DNA from 3 places in the Sporosarcina sp. 179-K 3D1 HS genome. Region 1 is predicted to be linked to each of the others. Evidence: riboswitches for the same ligand, from Rfam matches in the RefSeq annotation. Region 1 holds a riboswitch; each other region holds the start of a gene.

Region 1 (2,266 bases):
CCGACTCCGACTACCGCAAGCCCGGCTCCTACGACTGCGCCAAGTAGCACACGGGGGAGGCGGATATCCCAGATAATCCGTTCTTCGGGACGACCCCAGTCTATATCAAATAATGGGGAGGGGAGTGGCAATTGATTCAGCACAATCTTCCATACAGTCAGAGGGTGGATGGAAACTGGTCCGATAATGACGGCGAAGGTGATGGAGACGAGCATGAGCAAGAAAAGGACGACAAAGATCGGCACGACGGCGACGGTCTTTTGGCACCCTCCTTTTTTAAGGCGATTCTCTTGTAACATGGGACTCGCTCCTATCCGGTTCTATCCTGCTTAGTTTGATTGATGGTAAAATCCTTTGACTAGTGTGTCGAGTGCCATTGGAATCCGTACTCCTTCCGCGGCTGCAGAAAGGGGGACGATGACGAAGTGCTGATTTTGGATGGCAGTCGTGTCGGCCAACATGGATACACTGTTCAAAAAGTCGATTTTCTGATCGACGGATGTATCGCCATAGTCGATGATGACAATAATTTCGGGATTCCGTTCCACGACTTTTTCCCAACTGACTTCGCCCCAATTCTTGTCGAGGTCGTTAAAAATATTGGTGCCGCCCGCCATCGTAATCAGTTCGTTCAAGAAATTCTGTCCGACGGTGAACGCCGAAGTGTCTCCGCTATCGAATACAAAAACGCGTTTCTTGTCATCGGAAGGAGGGATGGTTTTCTTAATGTCGTCAATTTGTTGCTTCATATCGGCAATCAACTGAGCAGAGCGATCCTCGACGCGGAAGATCTTCCCGATATTTTCAATGTCTGTGAAAATATCATCCAAAGTAGGACCAACGATGGTAGAAGATTGGTGCAAGTAAGGAATGATCCCTTGGTCCAATAATTCTGCTTGTGTCCCTAGGCTATCTTCTTTGAATGCACTGGCCCAGCCGGCATAAGCAAAATCAGGATCTGCTCCGACAAACACCTCTTTGGAAGGATAGGTATCCGAAAGAACTTCGATCTTTTCATAAGCCGCTTGGTATTCGGGCAAAATTTCATCATCGAGGTAAGCCGTTCCGACCATATGATCCTCCAGCCCGAGTGCCAACATGATTTCCGTGACATGCTGGTTAAGCGTGATCGCTCGTTGCGGAACCTCGCCGATCGGGAGCGCTACCCCGTTATTTTCGATGGAAAGCGACTCTTGTTTGGCGGAAGCGGATTCCTTATCCACACAGCCGCCAACCAGCAGCAATAGCAGCAATCCTAAAATACTTAATTTTTTCATCCTTGTAGTCTCCTTGTTCTGTTCTGCAATTGCCGCAATGAAAGATCACGTACCAGAGGAAATAAAAAACGCCTCTAACCGAAAAAGGGTTAGAAGCGCAAATTTATCCATGCAAAAAGAATGGTTAGCAAATTAGCTTTCTAACACTTCCCCATTTCCCGTAGGTCAAGCAGTGTCGCTAGAAAAGGCAGGTCTCCTGACTTATGGCCATGGCTTTCCGCTCCTTCCCATCTTGACAGACAGTGGATGTTGCGGAAAACGGCCAAATTACAGTGGCGGGACCGTGCCGGTTTTACACCGGGCTTCCCTTTTAAACACGATGATCGTGTACCTTTTCCCATATCGTTTATTCGGTTTGGCAATCTATCAACAGTATTCATAACTGTGGATCAATTGTCAATACCAAAAAAATGAAGCTTGCGTTTTTATAAACAATACGGCTATAATAAATCCAATTCATCGAGACCCATTAAAAATTGAATAATAAAGAGATGTCAGGCGCTAATCCATAGCTTAATAGGGAATCCGGTTCAATGCCGGAACTGTCCCCGCAACTGTAAGTGTCGACGAAATGAGGATCACCCACTGTGCCGCGTTGCATGGGAAGGGCTCAAAGTAGGAAGAAGCACAAGTCAGGAGACCTACCTGACATCTCGAAGATTCCAATCTCCGGGGGGTGAGAGTCGGGACGATCCTGTTTTGCAGGCATGGATTATTATCTGTGCAAAAGTGTATAGGTTCGTTTGGCAGGCCCTTTTCCGATGGAGGAATAGGGTTTTTTTGTTTGGTCGGAAAGTCGTTGGAGACGTTTTAGAGCGGTTGATTGCGGCCGGCTGCAGTTTGCTTGCATATAAGACGGAATTGCTTGCGCTCATGGACTGTTTGGCTGCATTCGCTTGAAGGATATTTGCACAAAACTCGATTTGCTTGCAAGTAAGGTCTTTTATCCTAGTGGCAAGATAGATGAATTACGGGGAGGAAATGAAAAT
Region 2 (2,266 bases), on a different contig from region 1:
GGTATCCCGGCCGACAATCCAGGATAATTTTTCCCGAGCTTCTTTAAAGTCCCCATTTTCCAGCGGTCTCTTCACAGCTAGCGCGGCGTCCCGCAAACTTTTCTGTGCTAGCCCGATCGCTATTAGGACAGCTTCGATGGCAATCCCGACGAAAGTATGAATCTCATAAGCTAGCCAGACGATGATCGCTGCAGTTACTGTGACGATTCCCACCGTTGCGAAGAACAGCACCGCCCCTTTCCAGACGCGATGGCGTCCTTTATTCAAAAGCAACGTCATCTTGGAAATGAAAGATCCGATCCACCGGACAGGATGTGGCCAATTGGGCGGATCCCCGATGAGCCGGTCTAAAAGAAAACCGATGGCAATGGCGATGAAATGCGACGGGATCACGTAGTCCACCCTTTCGCTTTCTTGTACGCCCGAAGTGCTCGCACCGTACAATCGTAGACGCCATGGCCGACCAATTTTCCAAGAGGGGTCACCGTTCCGGCATATGGCAGATACTCTCCTTGCTGCGTGGCCGCAATGAGAACGCTGTCAGTCGATGTCCCGGTCGCAATAGTGCCAGTCAGCGGATCTTGGATCGCTTCATCATGAAGGGCTTTCACTTTCGCTTCGGTCGCCGTAATCATTGTTTGGACGAACGCCTCATCCGACAACTGACCATTGACGATGATCCATGTATTGATCGTGCCGATTTTCTGTTCCTCTTCTCTTGTCAGCGCTTGCGAGACGTCCACCGCATTCCCGACCCCTGCTGTCACGGCGATGAGGACGGAACCGAAATCGCCATCATATTGGCCGATTTCCACATGTTCGGTCGAGACGGCAGTCATCATTCCAACCGTCTCTTCTGCTCGAAACCCTTGCTGCTCAAGGTAAGCCGCCATTTCCCCTTTGGCATCGTCGCAATGATAATTCATATCCACATGGCGATTCACGAAGGCGCGGAACCACCCTATGCCGGCATTGTGGACAGCGGAAGATAGTGTCTTCAACGGTTGTTCTGCCCGGAAACTCACATAGTTGGACGACACGGAAAACCCTTCTAGTGTTGCAATGAACTGCATATTCCCCCACGCCTTTCTACTGTTTAAATTGAAAAAATCCCCCGTACAAATACGGAGGATGTGCAAGTAAAAATCCAAGCGCCCTTAAAGCGGTCCGATTTCCACCGACCTTTTCCTCGCAGGTCACGGGTGATCCGTAAAGGCAGGTCTCCTGGCTCGTGATCATCGCTTGCCGCGTCTTCCCGGAATGGTTTCCAGTGACTTCTCACGACTTGCTCACACTTACAGTGGCGGGACCGCGCCGGACTTCAACCGGCTTCCCTTTTAACCCCGCCAGACACGCAGGGCACCTTTACTCCGTTTCATTATACTATAGAAAAAGGGCGTGTCGAGGACTTCTCTGAAGAAGGGCCTGCTGCTATCCGTCACTTTTGATGACTTATCCGTCACTTTCCGGGCTTTATCCGTCCCTTCCGGAAACATATTCGTCAAGTTCACAAGTTTATCCGTCACTTTCCATCTTTTATTGTCAAGTCAAGACCTTCTACCCATAAATAAAACCGCCACACCGAAGCGTAGCGGTCTAATTTTTTCTTACATCCGTTCTGGTGCTGCAACACCCACCAGTTTCAGAGCGTTTGCGATGGTAGCGCGAGTGGCAGTGATAAGAGCGAGCCGCGCTTCGGAAAGCTCCCGATTTTCCGGGTCCAACACTTTTTCCGCATTGTAGAAGCTGTGGAATGAAGCGGCCAACTCCTGAATATAGGTAGTCACCCGGTGCGGTGAGCGGAGTCGTGCCGCATCGGCCACCACTTTCGGGAAGTCTCCGATTTTCTTCATCAATTCTTGTTCTTTTTCCGCTTGCAATAAAGAGACATTCTCCACGGACCCGGCCAGATCTGTGTCTGCGGCTTGGCGCAAGATCGAAGAAATCCGCGCGTGCGCGTACTGTGCATAGTAGACCGGGTTTTCATTCGACTGGGAAATCGCGAGGTCCAGATCGAAATCCATTTGCGAGTCGCCGGAACGCATTGCGAAGAAGTAGCGGACCGCATCCAAACCTACGTCTTCCACGAGTTCCCGCAACGTGACCGCCTTGCCCGTCCGTTTGCTCATCTTGAATTTTTCACCGTCTTTGAACAGTTGGACCATTTGCGCGACTTCGACTTCCAATGTGTCGCGGTCATAGCCAAGTGCCTCGATGGCCGCTTTCATCCGCGGGATATAGCCGTGATGATCGGCTCCCCAAATGT
Region 3 (2,266 bases), on a different contig from region 1:
AACGTACCTGCAATATTCTTGATCTCAAGAATGATCGCATGGGATGGGGTTAAGATCAGGGTATCAATTTGAATGGTAAAACCCGGAGTAATAACTAATTGTAAATCGGTAAAAATAGAAACTGGCTCAGGGAATTCAATGGTTTCCAAATACTTATCAACTCTACATTCTCCTGCGTAGCCAGCCTCGATTCGATAGAGTTGATTTTCAAGATCTTTGTATTTGTCGTGGGTAGGATGAAGACGGGCCAGCAATCTGGGTAGTGCTATTAAAAGTTCTGGCTTTTGTCGATGAATTTTAATAATCCCGATCACTCCTTTTCGGATTATTCGGTGTTCATAATATACGCTATCATTTTCTCCTAGTTTTCACAATAGAAATAGGAGAATACCCCCAAATTTCAATTTTGGTGCCTTGGAGCGGAATTCTACGCCCGTTCGTCGCAATCCTCAACTCCATGGGCGGAGTTCTCACGCACTTTGGCGGAATCCTACGCTCGTTCGTCGCAATTCTCCACACGATGGGCGGAGTCCTTGTCTGCTTTGAACCCCCTGCCCCAAATAAAGTTTACAAACTATCAATTCTTCTATATACTGGGCATGAACCGTAACGTTAAAAAAGAATAGTGTAGAAATAGGTTTTTCATATGGCCGTCCAAGCGGCTGTTTGAAATGAAGAGGGAAGTTGGTGAGAGTCCAACACGAACCCGTCACTGTAATCGATGAGGATGTCCTGCGTATCCACTGTGCGACAGCATGGGAAGGAGTGGGGCGGCCGCTGGAGTCGTAAGTCAGGAGACCTGCCTATTTCGATTGTAAGCTTCCTCGGGGATAGGAATGTTTAGGGTGTCGTAATGGGTTTACCGGCTTACGCCGAACTGCCCGCAACTTCGCTTTATCATGCCATGCGCTTTCCTTCGAGGACAAGCGCTTTTTTGATGTTCACAACTAAGAGGAGGAACGTAGAGTGCACAACATGATGAAACGATGGGGTTTATTTAGTTTGATGTTCGTAGTAGGCATGGTCCTACTAACGGGCTGTGGAACGAAAGAAGAAACCCCAGCAAACCAATCCGCGCCGGATAATACGCCGGACACGAAAGCAACAAGTCAAGCGGAAGAAGCGCTAGCTTTCCCAGTCACATTTACCGATGATGTCGGTCGTGAGGTAACAATCGAAGAAGAACCGGAAACGATCATCTCCGTCCAGACGAGCAATACGGAGATTTTATATGCGCTCGGAGTTGGCGATCGCCTCATCGGGGTGTCCGATTACTGTAACTACCCTCCAGAGGCATTGGAAGTCCAGAAAGTCGGCGGCCAGGACATGGATGCCGAACTGGTCATGACCTTGTTGCCGGATGTTGCCTTTGTTACGAAATACCATTTCGATAAACATGAAGATATTCTAAAGCAATTTGAAGAAGTGGGCATCAAAGTTGTCGTAACCGGCAGTGCCGCTTCATTCGACGATGCGTACCAAACGATGGAAATGATTGCGACCGCCACCGGGACAACGGACAAAGCGGAAGAGATTATCCAAGATATGAAAGACCGTCGTGCTGCCGTTGAAGAGAAAGCAAAAGAAATTACGGACAAAAAGAAAGTATGGGTGGAAGTTTCACCAGCGCCGGACATCTTCACAACCGGTAAAAACACTTTCATGCACGAAATGCTGGAAACAATCAATGCTACGAATGCCGCTGAAGATCAAGATGGATGGGTGAAATTGTCGGAAGAGGAAATCGTCCAACTGAACCCGGATGTCATTATCACTACATACGGCTATTATGTGGATAATCCTGCCGAAGGCGTCTTGGCGCGCGAAGGTTGGGCAGAAGTCAATGCCATTAAAAACGAACAAGTTTTCGATGTCGACAGCGACACGGTTACCCGTCCAGGCCCACGCCTGATTGAAGGAGTCGAGCAACTTGCAAAACTCATTTATCCGGAAGTTTTTGGGGAGTAAAATCGGTTGGCTTTATATGGCAAGTATTGGGGTTGTACTTTGTGCAACCCTTCTTGGCCTATTCGTCAGCAGTGTGAAATTCCCGATTCCCACGATCCTCCATATCGTGGCGGATAAATCATTTGGTCTCGGCTGGCTTACGGATGTCCCGAAAAATGAAGAACTGATCATCTGGAATATCCGGGTCCCGCGCGTATTATTGGCCTTTCTTGTCGGGGCTTCCCTGTCGCTCGCAGGCGCCGCCTTCCAAGGGCTTCTTCGCAATCCGTTGGCCGATCCATACACGATCGGGGTTTCA

Evidence for each region. A riboswitch is a leader RNA that binds a small molecule or an ion and turns the genes downstream of it on or off. The one in region 1 is predicted to bind cobalamin.
Region 2: linked by a shared signal. The riboswitch ahead of AB1K83_RS09810 (adenosylcobinamide amidohydrolase) and the one ahead of AB1K83_RS14315 (ABC transporter substrate-binding protein) in region 1 are both predicted to bind cobalamin.
Region 3: linked by a shared signal. The riboswitch ahead of AB1K83_RS13230 (helical backbone metal receptor) and the one ahead of AB1K83_RS14315 (ABC transporter substrate-binding protein) in region 1 are both predicted to bind cobalamin.

What each region holds. Positions count from the first base shown of each region.
Region 1 covers NZ_JBFEGI010000012.1:2,172-4,437, reverse strand. The annotation lists gene AB1K83_RS14320 (FecCD family ABC transporter permease) at 1-299, opposite strand, end outside; gene AB1K83_RS14315 (ABC transporter substrate-binding protein) at 330-1,277, opposite strand; cobalamin riboswitch at 1,446-1,627, opposite strand; cobalamin riboswitch at 1,757-1,941, shown strand; gene AB1K83_RS14310 ((2Fe-2S) ferredoxin domain-containing protein) at 2,265-2,266, shown strand, end outside.
Region 2 covers NZ_JBFEGI010000006.1:75,027-77,292, forward strand. The annotation lists gene cbiB (adenosylcobinamide-phosphate synthase CbiB) at 1-393, opposite strand, end outside; gene AB1K83_RS09810 (adenosylcobinamide amidohydrolase) at 390-1,073, opposite strand; cobalamin riboswitch at 1,197-1,382, opposite strand; gene AB1K83_RS09815 (hypothetical protein) at 1,338-1,526, opposite strand; gene argS (arginine--tRNA ligase) at 1,608-2,266, opposite strand, start outside.
Region 3 covers NZ_JBFEGI010000010.1:34,641-36,906, forward strand. The annotation lists gene AB1K83_RS13225 (nuclease-related domain-containing protein) at 1-314, opposite strand, end outside; cobalamin riboswitch at 619-822, shown strand; gene AB1K83_RS13230 (helical backbone metal receptor) at 976-1,968, shown strand; gene AB1K83_RS13235 (FecCD family ABC transporter permease) at 1,931-2,266, shown strand, end outside.